One region of the Ideonella margarita genome, then DNA from elsewhere that is predicted to be linked to it. Evidence: predicted binding sites of a transcription regulator. Region 1 holds the regulator's gene; the other holds the start of a gene.
The links. Region 1 encodes sigma-54, which starts transcription at its own class of promoters, with help from an activator protein. Its sites were predicted from a motif close to TGGCANGNAANCTGCTTT; they were not measured.

Region 1 (6,438 bases):
GCACGGTGCTGCGCAATGCGCTGGCGCTGCTGGGCGTCAGCGCCCCCAACCAGATGTCGCGCGACACCCCCGCGCAGGAGACGGCATGAACGCCCTGGCTTCCCGGTCCTTGTCGCGTCAGCGCGGCGGTTTTGCGCTCGGCCTGATCGTCGGCCTGCTGATTGGCCTGGCGCTGGCGCTGGGCGTGGCCCTCTACATCGCCAAGGTGCCCGTGCCCTTTGTCGACAAGGTCGGTCACCGCAGTGCCGAGCAAGACGCCGCCGAGGCCGAGAAGCTCAAGACCTGGGATCCGAATGCCGGCTTGGCGGGCAAGCAGGCCCCGCGTCCGGCCATGCCGGCTTCGGGCGCTTCGGCACCCGCTGCGGCTGCGCCCATCGTGGCTGCGCCGGCCTCTGCGGCCACGGCAGCCGCCAAGCCGGCGTCGCGTCCTGACGCCGCCGCCGAGCCGGCCAAGTCCAGCCGTGACCCGGCCGCCATCCTGGCGGGCCAGTCGCCGGCACCGGCCGCCGCGGCCACGCCGTCGCCCGGTTCGGTGAAGGACGGCTCGATCTACTTCGTGCAGGCCGGCGCTTTCTCCAGCGCCGACGACGCCGAACAGCAGCGCGCCAAGCTGGCCATGCAGGGCTTTGCCGCCAAGGTCAGCGAGCGTGAGCAGAGCGGCCGCACGGTGCACCGTGTGCGCATCGGCCCGTTTGAAACCAAGGACGACGCCCGTGCCCAGCAGGAGCGTCTGAAGTCTGCCGGCGCTGAGTCGGCGCTGGTGGCCGTGGACCGGCCGAAGCCCTGAGCTTTTTGCCCGGCTGTTTTTCACCTCACCCATTGCCTGCCATGAACCGTCGCGACTTTTCTGCCCTATCCCTGGCTGCATCGGCAGCCATCGGCCTGCCTCAAGCGGCCCGCGCGCAGGGCGCCCCGGCGGAAGGGGCGCAGTACACCCGCCTGGCCCAGCCGGTGCCGGTGGCGGCCAGCGGCAAGATCGATGTGGCCGAGTTCTTCTGGTACGGCTGCCCGCATTGCAATGCGCTGGAGCCCGAGTTCGACGCCTGGGCCCGCAAGCAGCCGGCCGATGTGCAGGTGCGCCGCGTGCCGGTCGGCTTCACGCCCAGCCATGAGTTTCACCAGAAGCTGTTCTACGCCCTGGAGGCGCTGGGCCTGCTCGACAGCCTGCACCGCAAGGTGTTCAACGCCATCCATGTGGAACGCAAGCGCCTGAACACCGAAGCCGACGTGCTGGCGTTTGCCGCGGCCAACGGCGTCGACGGCGCCAAGCTGGTCGAGACCATGAAGTCGTTCAGCGTGATCGGCAAGGCCCGCCAGGCCAAGCAGCTGACCGAAGCCTGGCGTCTCGACGGCGTGCCGGCCATCGGCGTGCAGGGCAAGTTCCTGACCTCGGCTGCGCTGACGGGCAGCCACGCTGCGGCGCTGGCCGTGACCGACTACCTGGTGGCGCAGGCCCGCAAGGCACGCGGCTGAACAACCGGGGCCGTGCCGGCGACTGATGGCTGGCGGCGCCCGGCTTGATGTTGGCGGCCCGCGGCAGCCTGCAAGCTGCACGCAGGGCGTCCGTGCGTGACACGCTGCCCGTTGTTTGTGCCCCCCATTTGCCACCGTGGTGCGCGAGGGCGGGGCTCAGGCGCGTAGAATCGTCTGCAAGTTTCATGCCCCGCCAATGACTTCACACCCTCTGTTTCGTGCCCTGCTGGCCACTGCTGCGTTGCTCGCAACGGCTGCGGCATGGGCGGAGAAGGCTGATCGCAACAAGCCGATGGTGGTTGAAAGCGACGGCAAGCAGGCGGCCTCCGTCGACCTGAAGACCAAGACCACGCTCATCAAGGGCAATGTCTCGGTCACCCAGGGCAGCTTGCTGATCAAGGCCGACCGCATCGAGGTGCGTGAAGAGGCGCCGGGCCGTTTCACCGCCCGCGCCGTGGGCCAGGCTGGCGAGGCCGCCAGCTTCCGCCAGCGCCGTGACCGGCCGGACGAAGTGGTCGAGGCCGAGGCTGACCGCATCGACTACGACGGCGGCAATGAGCGCGTGCGCTTCGTTGGCAGTGCCAAGCTGCGCGTGCTGCGCGCGGGCAAGGTGTCCGACGAAGCCAGCGCCGACACCATCACCTACGACCAGCGCGCCGACACCATCGTCTTCGAAGGCGGTGCCGCCACCGGCCCGGGCACCACGGGCAAGGCCCGCCTGGTGTTCACCCCGCGGGCGGCCGAGCCTGACCCCGCGCCGGCACCAGCCACCAACCGCAACGGCGGCGGAGACGCCCGTTGAGCACCGCGGCGGTTGCAGGGTCGGCCGAGAGCCGGCTGGAGGCCACTGGCCTGCGCAAGGCCTACGGGGCACGCACCGTGGTGCGCAATGTGCACCTGTCGGTGGGCGCCGGTGAAGTGGTGGGCCTGCTGGGCCCGAACGGCGCCGGCAAGACCACCACCTTCTACATGGTGGTGGGCCTGGTGCGCTGTGATGCCGGCGAGATCCGCATCGACGGCCAGCAGATCGAGCGCAAGCCGATCCACCAGCGCTCGCGCCTGGGTCTGTCGTACCTGCCGCAGGAAGCCTCGATCTTCCGCAAGCTCACGGTCGAAGAGAACATCCGCGCCGTGCTGGAGCTGCAGTACGACCCACAGGGCAAGTCGCTCAAGGCTGACGAGATCCAGCGCCAGCTCGACGGCCTGCTGAACGACCTCAGCCTGACCGGCCTGCGCGATTCCCCCGCGCCTGCGCTGTCGGGTGGTGAGCGTCGGCGAGTCGAGATTGCCCGCGCGCTGGCCACCCAGCCACGCTTCATCCTGCTGGATGAGCCGTTTGCCGGCGTTGATCCGATCGCCGTGATCGAGATCCAGCGCATCATCAGTTTCCTCAAGGCGCGTGGCATCGGTGTGCTGATCACCGACCACAACGTGCGCGAAACCCTCGGTATCTGCGACCGGGCCTACATCATCAGTGAAGGCGCTGTGCTGGCCGAAGGGACGCCTGAACACATCATCGAGAACCCGGACGTGCGCCGGGTCTATCTCGGTGAGCACTTCAAGATGTAAGGCGGCATGAAACCGACTCTGCAGGTTCGCCTGTCCCAGCATCTGGCGCTGACGCCCCAGTTGCAGCAATCGATCCGGCTGTTGCAGCTGTCTACCCTGGAGTTGCACCAGGAAGTCGAGCAGATGCTCGAACAGAACCCCTTCCTCGAGCCCGAGGAAGACGCCACCCCGTTCGATTTCAGCGCCCCCGACCGCGCCTCGGCCAGCACCCGCGAAGAAGCGGACTCGGCCGGCAGCAGCGTGGGCGAAGGCGGCGAGGAGCCGGCCACACTCGACGCCGCCGAGTTCGGATCGACCGAGCGTGACGATTGGGAAAACGGGACCGAGCGCGATGACTTCGACGGCATCCGCGAGACGCCCAGCGCCGGCAGCGGCACCGCCAGCGGCGACGAGGACTTCGAGCCTCAGGAGCGCAATCGCCACGGCCCGTCGCTGCAGGATCATCTGCGCCAGCAACTGCTGGGCATGCGCCTGAACGCGCAGGACGCCGCCGCGGTGCATGTGCTGATCGAATCGCTGGATGACGACGGCTACCTCGACGGCACGCTGGAAGACATCGCCTCGCGGGTGGCCGACGTGCTGGGCATCACCGGCGATGAAGCACGCGAGGAACTGCTCGATCAGCTGCGCTGCGGCCTGCGCTGGTTGCAGAGCATGGAGCCCACCGGCGTCGGTGCGGCCAACCTGTCTGAGTGCCTGGTGCTGCAGCTTCGCCAGCGCGCGGCCAGCCCGGGGCGCGCCTGCGCCATCACCATCGCTCAGGGCCACCTGGACCTGCTGGCCCGCCGCGACATCAAGAAGCTGATGTCCCTGACCAACTGCGACGAGCCGACGGTGAAGGCGGCGCAGGCCATGATCGTGGCGTGCGAACCCAAGCCCGGCCGGCCGTTTGTGCATGCCGAGAGTCTGGTCATCGTGCCGGATGTCATCGTGATGAAGTCGGGCCGCAACTGGAAGGTGGTGCTGAACCCCGACGTGATGCCCAAGCTGAAGGTCAGCGACCTGTACGCCCAGGCCATCCGCGGCCAGCGCGGCGCGGGGCACTTGTCTGCCCGGCTGCAGGAGGCCCGCTGGTTCATCCGCAACATCCAGCAGCGCTTCGAGACCATCCAGCGTGTGTCGCAGGCCATCGTCGAGCGGCAGAAGGCGTTTTTCACCCACGGTGAGATTGCGATGAAGCCGCTGGTGCTGCGCGAGATCGCTGACGAACTCGGCCTGCACGAATCGACCATTTCGCGCGTCACCACCGCGAAGTACATGACCACGCCCTACGGCACCTTCGAGCTGAAGTACTTCTTCGGCTCGTCGCTCAACACCGATGCGGGCGGCAACGCCTCCAGCACGGCGGTGCGCGCCCTGATCAAGCAGTTCGTCGCGGCTGAAAGCACCGTCAAGCCCTTGTCGGACAGCCAGATCGCTGACATGCTCGAAGAGCAGGGCATCCAGGTGGCCCGCCGCACCGTCGCCAAATACCGCGAAGCGCTGAAGATCGCGCCCGCCAACCTGCGCAAGGCGCTATGACTGAAGACAACTCCGCACCGCGCCGCGTGGCCGCACCCGCCCGCACCGCGTCGGACATCGAGACCGGCGTGCTGTTCCTCACCTGCGCGGTGGGCACCGAGCCCTTCCTGCTCGACGAATGCGCCCGCCTGCTGCCCCCCGGCACCCAGCTGGAGGCCGGCCGCGGCGGCGTGTATGTGGACGGCGACATCGACATGGCGATGCGCCTGAACCTGGGCAGCCGCCTGGCCCAGCGCGTGCTGTGGCAGGTCATCGACGGCCAGTACCGCGACGAGCACGACCTGTACGACATGGCCTGCCGGGTGCGCTGGGACGACTGGATCACGCCGCGCAACACGCTGCGGGTGGATGCGTCGGCCTGGCGTTCACCGCTGCAGAGCCTGAATTTCGCGGCCCTGCGCATCAAGGACGGTGTCTGCGACGTGATGCGCAACGCCTGCGGCGAGCGCCCCAGCGTCGACACGCGTTTCCCCGATCTGGCGCTGGTGCTGCACCTCGGGCCCGAATACGCGAGCCTGTCGATCGACCTCTCCGGCGAGGCGCTGTTCAAGCGCGGCTGGCGCGAGGTCAAGGGCGAGGCCCCGCTGAAGGAAACCCTGGCCGCCGCGATGCTGGCTGCGGCCGGCTGGCATGGCCGCGAGGAAGACGGCGGCTTGCTCGACCCCTGCTGCGGCGCCGGCACCATCGCCATCGAGGCGGCGCAGATCGCCTGCGGCATTGCGCCCGGCATGAACCGCCGCTTCGCCTTCGAGAAGCTGCTGCCCTTCCGTGACCACCTGGGCGACCTGCGCCGCCTGCGCGAAGACGCCGAAGACGCCATCCATGCGCCGCGCGTGCCCATCTGGACCGGCGACGTGTCGTTCCGCATGACCGACTTCGCCACCCGCAACGCCGAGCGCGCCGGCGTGCTGAAGGCCATCGATTTCAAGACCGGCGATGCGCTGCAACGGCCCGCCCCGGCGGACCACGGCGTGATCATGATGAACCCGCCGTATGGTGAGCGGATTGCGCCCAAGGGCACGGGCCAGGGCCCGGCCGGCATGGCGCGGCCTGGTCGGTTTGCCGAGCGCGACACCGCGGGCGAAAAGTTTGAAGGCGCGGCCGATGCAGGCGAGTTCTACGCCCGCCTGGCAGCGCACTGGAAGAAGCAGTACGCCGGCTGGACCGCCTGGGTGCTCACACCCGAGGCCAAGCTGCCGACGCTGATGCGGCTGAAGGAAAGCCGCCGCGTGCCGATGTGGAACGGCGCCATCGAGTGCCGCATGTTCCGCTTCGACATGGTCGCGGGCTCCGCCCGCGACAGCCGCGTCACTCCTGAGAAAACACCAGTCTGATGTCGGCGGAGTCCGGCTTGCCGGACCCTTCGAACTTCCACTTCATCAGCGCTGCGGTGGCGGCCCCCGAGAACACCTTGGCGGGTGCGGGAATCGCTTCGACGATCTGAACGTCGGTCACGTTGCCGGCGCCGTCGATGCTCACCTTGGTCTTCAGCACGCCGTCGTTCACCTTGCGGCGGATGGCTTCGTCCGGAAACTCCGGCGGCACCTTCTTGATGATCTTCGGATCAGCGTGGGCGGCCGGTGCCGCCACGATCAGGCCACCCAGCAGGGTGGCGGCCAGCAGGCTGGAGATGGAACGCTTGTACATGGGTAATGCTCCTTCAGACCGGGGCCGCCAGGGCCGCGCGGGGGGTGTTGTCGATGCGAAAAAACTCGACCGTGCTGACCAGCCGGTTGGCGTGGCTCTTCAACGATTCGGTGGTGGCGGCCAGTTGTTCGACCAAAGCCGCGTTTTGTTGAGTGGTCTGGTCCAGATCGGCCACACGCTGGTTGATCTGGCCGATGCCGGCTTCCTGGTGGTGGCCGGAACTCGACA
Region 2 (6,438 bases), on a different contig from region 1:
GTTGCTGCCCAGATCGCCACGCGGGCTGTGCCGGTGCAGCGCGCGCGCCACCAGCTCCTTGCCGGAGCCGGACTCACCGGTGATCAGCACCGTGACATTGCTTTGCGACAGGCGGCCGATCGCACGGAAGACGTCCTGCATGGCCGGCGCCTGGCCGAGGATTTCCGGGGCCGGCGCGTTGCGCTCGTCATTGACCTCTTCGCGCAGGCTCTCGTCCACGGCGCGGCGGATGAGCTCGACGGCCTTGGTCAGGTCGAACGGCTTGGGCAGGTACTCGAACGCCCCGCCCTGGAAAGCCGACACCGCGCTGTCCAGGTCAGAGTAGGCGGTCATGATGATCACCGGCAAACCGGGGATGCGCTCCTTGACCTTGGCCAGCAAGTCGAGGCCCGAGCCACCCGGCATGCGGATGTCACTGACCAGGACCTGCGGCTCGTCGTCTGCCAGCGCCGCAAGCACTTCTCGCGGATTGGCGAAACTGCGGACCGGCAGTTGCTCACGGGCCAGTGCTTTTTCAAGCACGAAGCGGATGGATTGGTCGTCGTCAACGATCCAGATGGGTTTCATTCAGGCAACTTTTGCGTCAGGGCAACGGAATCACGATCTTGAAGACCGTGCGTCCCGGCGCGCTGTCGCATTCGATCGTGCCCTGATGCTGTTGCACGAATGTCTGCGCCAGCGTGAGCCCAAGTCCTGAGCCACCGTCCCGCCCTGACACCAGCGGGTAGAAGATACGGTCTCTCAAACTGTCGGGGACGCCCGGTCCGTTGTCCTGGATATGCAATTCCAGTGCCAGTCGAAACCGTTGCTTGCCGATCGTGACTTGCCGCGAGACCCGCGTGCGCAGCGTGATGCAGGCATCGCCCTCGTCAATGCGCTCATTCAAGGCCTGGCAGGCGTTGTGAACGATGTTGAGCACGGCCTGGATGAGCTGCTCGCGGTCACCGCGGAACTCGGGGATCGAGGCGTCGTAGTCGCGCTCCACGCGCAGGCCGCGTGAATGCTCGGCCAGCACCAGCGAGCGCACCCGCTCACAGACCTCGTGGATGTTCACGTCACCCACCACATGCGGCTTGCGGTGCGGCGCCAGCAGGCGATCGACCAGCGTCTGCAGCCGGTCCGCCTCGTGGATGATCACCTGGGTGTATTCGATCAGCTCGGGGCTGGGCAGATCCATCGCCAGCAGCTGCGCGGCGCCGCGAATGCCACCGAGCGGGTTCTTGATCTCATGCGCCAGGTTGCGGATCAGCTCTTTGGTGACCTGCGCCTGGCCCAGCGCCCGCTCTTCGCGGTCTTGCCGGGTCTGCTGCTCGATCTCGATCATCTCGACCAGGATGCGGCTGTGCGAATGCTCGGTCTGGCTGACGATGATGTGCACAGGCAGAGGCTCGGCGTGGCCGACCACCGCGCGGCGCAGCGCGCCTTCAAAGCGGCGGGTGGCGAACTCGTTGCGCGACACGGCATCGATCGCTTCCAGCAGCGCCGAAGGCTCTCTGAACCACTCGGGCAAGGTGCGGGTGACCAGCGTGCGGCGAGACAGCCCCACCACCGATTCGAGCACCGCATTGGCGAACAGACAGGTGCCATCAGGCTGAACGACGGCAACCATCGTGGCCAGCAGATCGAACGCTTCCCATGCCCGGACTTCGTCAGGGGCGGCTTGTTCAGAAAATTGCATCATCCACCGAGCTTCTGGATTTCACGCTTGATGGCGGCCACATCAGCCTCCTTGCGGGTCACGGCGGCCTTGAGTTCGGCGACGCGATCGAGATATTTCTGGGCGTTGCGCTCATCGCCGCGGCGCTCTGGCTCGCCGTTGTTGTACTCGCGCTTGGCAGCCTCCAGTGCGGCTTCTTCCTTGCGGAGTTCAGCCTCCAGGATGCGGCGGGCGTCGGTGTCGCGGCCGCGTTGCTCGGCGGCGTCCACCCGGGCGTCAGGCGGCCTCGGGCCGGAGGCTGGCGGGGTGCTGGGCGATGTGCTCGGCTTGGGCTTGGTGCCCGGCACCGTGGTGGGCTGCTGGGTTTCTCGGGCCTTGCAGCCGCGCTGCTCGGCTTCCTTGGCGCCAATGGTGTTGGTGAACACATTGCCGGGGCAGATGTAATAGACCGACGGCGCCTGCGCCAGGGCGGGCAGAACGGTCAACACCGGCGCCACCAGCAGGGTGCGGCCAAGCGTGCGGGAGATCAAGCTGGACAGCGTCAATTTCATGCCTTGATTGTGCAGCCAAAAAAAAGGGACGGCCAAAGCCGTCCCTCTTGCTTGCACTGGATCCGGAGGATCAGAGTGCGTAGTACATGTCGAATTCGACCGGGTGCGTGGCCATGCGGAAACGCGTGACTTCCTGCATCTTCAGGTCGATGTACGCATCGATGTACGCATCGGTGAACACGCCACCCTTGGTCAGGAACGCGCGGTCCTTGTCCAGGTATTCCAGAGCCTGGTCCAGGCTGTGGCAGACCGTCGGGATCAGCTTGTCTTCTTCCGGCGGCAGGTGGTACAGGTCCTTCGTTGCGGCTTCGCCCGGATGGATCTTGTTTTCCACGCCGTCCAGACCGGCCATCAGCAGTGCTGCGAAGGCCAGGTACGGGTTGGCGGAAGGATCCGGGAAACGTGCTTCGATACGGCGGCCCTTCGGGTTCGCGACGTAAGGAATACGGATTGAGGCCGAGCGGTTCTTGGCCGAGTAAGCCAGCTTCACCGGGGCTTCGAAGCCAGGCACCAGACGCTTGTACGAGTTCGTACCCGGGTTGGTGATGGCGTTCAGGGCACGGGCGTGCTTGATGATGCCGCCGATGTAGTACAGCGCGAATTCCGACAGGCCTGCATAGCCGTCACCGGCGAACAGGTTCTTGCCGTCCTTCCAGACCGACTGGTGCACGTGCATGCCCGAACCGTTGTCGCCAACGATCGGCTTCGGCATGAAGGTCGCGGTCTTGCCGTAGGCATGAGCGACGTTCACGATGATGTACTTCTGCAGCTGGACCCAGTCAGCGCGCTCAACCAGCGAGCTGAACTTGGTGCCGATTTCCATCTGGCCGGCGTTCGCCACTTCGTGGTGGTGCACTTCGACCGGAATGCCGCACTGCTCGAGCAGCAGGCACATTTCCGAACGCATGTCCTGGGCGCTGTCGACCGGGGGAACCGGGAAGTAGCCACCCTTGACGGTCGGGCGATAGCCGGTGTTACCGTGCTCGTATTCACGGCCCGAGTTCCAGGCGCCTTCTTCGGAGTCGATCTTGAAGAACGAGCCCGACATTTCATTGGCCCAACGGACGCTGTCGAACACGAAGAATTCGGGTTCCGGACCGAAGTAAGCCACGTCGCCCAGGCCCGAGGCCTTCATGTAGGCTTCAGCGCGCTTGGCCAGCGAACGCGGATCGCGCTCGTAAGGCTTGCCGTCGGCCGGATCGATGACGTCGCAGGTCAGGATCAGCGTCGGCTCTTCGAAAAACGGGTCGATGTTGGCCGTGCTCGGGTCGGGCATCAACTGCATGTCGGAGGCTTCAATGCCCTTCCAGCCAGCAATCGAAGAACCGTCGAACGCGTGGCCCGAGGTGAACTTGTCTTCGTCAAAGTGGGAAACCGGCACGGTGACGTGCTGTTCCTTGCCACGGGTATCGGTGAAGCGGAAGTCAACGAACTTGATTTCGTTGTCCTTCACCATCTTCATCACATCGGCGACGGTCTTTGCCATCAAGGGGCTCCTGGCGGATGAGTTGTCAACGGGTTCTTGAGTCAGTGACCAGAACAAGCCTGCTTTCAAGGGCAAGCTCGGACTTGTCACGGCCGAAAGAATGTAGCAGAAACCATGCCCAGAAATGGGGATGCCAACGCAAGCGGCTGCCAGAAGACACCACCGTGGGTGCAAGACCGCTTCCTCGCGGAAACCTCAGGCATGGCAGTGCTTGAATTTGCGGAATGCACCGAAATGGCGCCCTCGGTAGCGCCAACTTGGTGCATTCAATTCGCACTCATTCGGTGCGCACCTTGATGTCGGTGAATCGGGCGAGGCCAGCCATCAAGGCGTCGAATGCGGCGGGCAGGTCGCCAGACGCGCCCTTCACGCCCAGTTCGATGTGACGGCCACGCACCGGGTGATCCACGCTGGGCAAGCTGAACACGCGGATGCCGGGATGGTCGCGCTCGATGTCGAGCATCAGCGGCGTCAGCGTGGACTCCATGCTGCCGAACACGAAGACCGACCGCTCCTCGACATCAGCGGGGCGGACGTGGCCGCACTGGGTGTCGAGCACCCAGGCCACCATCGGGTGCGCCATCACCGGGAAGCCGGGCACGAAGTGCACCGTGCCCACGCTGAAGCCCGGTATCTTGTTGTACGGATTCGGAATGATGCGGGCACCCTGCGGGAACACGCCCATGTTGAGGCGGTGCACGTTGTCGTCGCGCTCAGGCTCATAGGGCACGCCCTGCTCGGCCGCCACGTCGCGGATGCGCTCGAGGATGAGTTCGCGCGCCTCAGGGTTCAATGCCAGAGGCACGCCCAAGGCCGCGGCAGCGCACTGCCGGGTGTGGTCATCGGGCGTGGCACCGATGCCGCCGCAGGAAAACACGATATCGCCACTGGCGAAAGCGTCTCTCAGGGTGGCGGTGATGGATTCGCGGTCATCGCCGATGTAGCGCACCCAGGACAACATGTGGCCACGCTCCCTGAGCATCTCGATGACGCGGGCCATGTGCTTGTCCTGGCGACGGCCGGAGAGGATTTCGTCGCCGATGATGATGAGTCCGAAGGCCATGGTGCAGCTTGCCGAATGAAGAGAGACGCCCGGTCAGGGCAAAGGGGCGATCGAGGTGCCGCCGATGGGCGGTGCCGCATCGGTAGGGCCCGGCGCGATAGGCTCGATGACCTGGGGCGCCGGCTCGCGGTCGGTGCGCGGCGCCAGCACCTCGCCCTCCACCCGCACGCGGTGCGCCTGCAGCGCCGCCAAGGCGTAATGGGTGAACCACAGCGACGAGAACGCGAACACCAGGGTGTAGAGCCACACGGACACCGCCACCATCAGCGGCGCGAGGAACAGCATCGTCGCGCTGATGGCCCAGATCAGCGAGGGCGCAGCCCCCAGAAAGCCGGTGAACAACCCGATCACCAGCATGGGCCAGCGGTGCTGGGCGAGCAGCGCTTCGCGCTCTTCCCGGCTGGCGTGGTCAGCCAGCGCATCGAAGCCCATCACACGTGCCGTGAGCCAGCCCCAGATCAGCGGCGGAATCAGCAACATGAGGGGCGGAATGAACCACAGCGGCATCGTGATGAGCAGCGCCAGCATGGCCACGACGGTGGCACCGAGGCCACGCAACAGGCCCTGCCACCAGGCGGCACCGTGTCGGCGCTGCAGCGCCGGAAAGCGCCGCTCGGCCACCAGGCTCACGATCGCTGGTGTCATCAAGCCGGCCACCAGCAGCAGGCTCACCACCACCACCACAGGCACCGCCATGCCCACCACCAGCAGCGGCGCCAGCACGGCACGGAAGCTCGGGCCGACAGACGCATCGACCCACTTGAGCATGGCCTCGATCAGCGACCAGCTTTCCAGCGAGGCGCGCACGCCGGCCACGGCGGCTTCCCAGAAGAAGTAGCCCAGCCCGACCGCCAGCCCGCCCGCGATCAACAGGGGCAGCAGCGACAGGCCGATGACACGCGGCATCAGCAGGTAAACGGCTGCGCGCCAGGAAGAATCAAGCAGAAGTTTCATCCCGCGAGCATAACGGCAAGCCCGGGGCCTTGCCGCCGCGGGCCGTGCCGCTTAAGCGCGCCCGAAGAGGCGGCGCAGGCCGAGCCGTTGCTGCGCCCAGAAGGTGTTGCCGTAATCGCGGCCACCCTCTTCCGGCAACTGGTCACGGATGCCTGTGGCGCCGTCGACCGGGGCGAAACTGGCGGTGCGGAAAAGCAAATCCCACACGGGCAGCAACACGGCGAAGTTGTGGCCACCCAGCGTGCCCTTGCCCTCTGACTCATGGCCGATGCCCATGGCATGGTGCAGCCGATGAAACCGCGGGCTGACCAGCAGGCGCTCGCCCAGCCAACCAAAGCTCAGACGGACGTTGGCGTGCGACAGGCTTTCGAGCAGTTGCGAGATGGCGACGAGCGCCACGAACTGCCCGGGCGCCACGCCAATCACGCGGGCCACCAGCACGAAGATGCAGTCCACCAGCAGGCTATCGAGCAGGTGGTTCCGGTTGTCGGTCCACATCGTCATGTGGCGCTGGCTGTGGTGGGTGGCATGCAGCGCCCACCACCAATCGAATTGATGCTGGGCGCGGTGCAAAAGGTAGTTCAGCAGGTCCAGCGCCACGAGGTAAACCACGAAGCCGGCCAATGCGGTGTCGCTCACCCCCGGCCAGGCCGGCGCGATCCACTGATCCAGGTGCCAGCCGTCCAGGCCCTGCACGGCCAGCCAGCCGAACAGGAGGTTCCAGACC

Region 2: glnA (type I glutamate--ammonia ligase) is a predicted target of sigma-54. The motif match lies at 3,797-3,814, and genes of this name have one in related genera.

Annotation. Positions count from the first base shown of each region.
Region 1 is NZ_JBBUTI010000006.1:126,087-132,524, reverse strand. It holds gene argS (arginine--tRNA ligase) at 1-89, shown strand, start outside; gene AACH00_RS09960 (SPOR domain-containing protein) at 86-787, shown strand; gene AACH00_RS09955 (thiol:disulfide interchange protein DsbA/DsbL) at 829-1,473, shown strand; gene lptA (lipopolysaccharide transport periplasmic protein LptA) at 1,670-2,275, shown strand; gene lptB (LPS export ABC transporter ATP-binding protein) at 2,272-3,042, shown strand; gene AACH00_RS09940 (RNA polymerase factor sigma-54) at 3,049-4,563, shown strand; gene AACH00_RS09935 (THUMP domain-containing class I SAM-dependent RNA methyltransferase) at 4,560-5,897, shown strand; gene AACH00_RS09930 (energy transducer TonB) at 5,872-6,210, opposite strand; gene AACH00_RS09925 (methyl-accepting chemotaxis protein) at 6,224-6,438, opposite strand, start outside.
Region 2 is NZ_JBBUTI010000007.1:274,463-280,900, reverse strand. It holds gene ntrC (nitrogen regulation protein NR(I)) at 1-567, opposite strand, end outside; gene glnL (nitrogen regulation protein NR(II)) at 584-1,681, opposite strand; gene AACH00_RS12245 (hypothetical protein) at 1,678-2,208, opposite strand; gene glnA (type I glutamate--ammonia ligase) at 2,279-3,694, opposite strand; gene AACH00_RS12235 (competence/damage-inducible protein A) at 3,972-4,757, opposite strand; gene AACH00_RS12230 (EI24 domain-containing protein) at 4,791-5,711, opposite strand; gene AACH00_RS12225 (sterol desaturase family protein) at 5,763-6,438, opposite strand, start outside.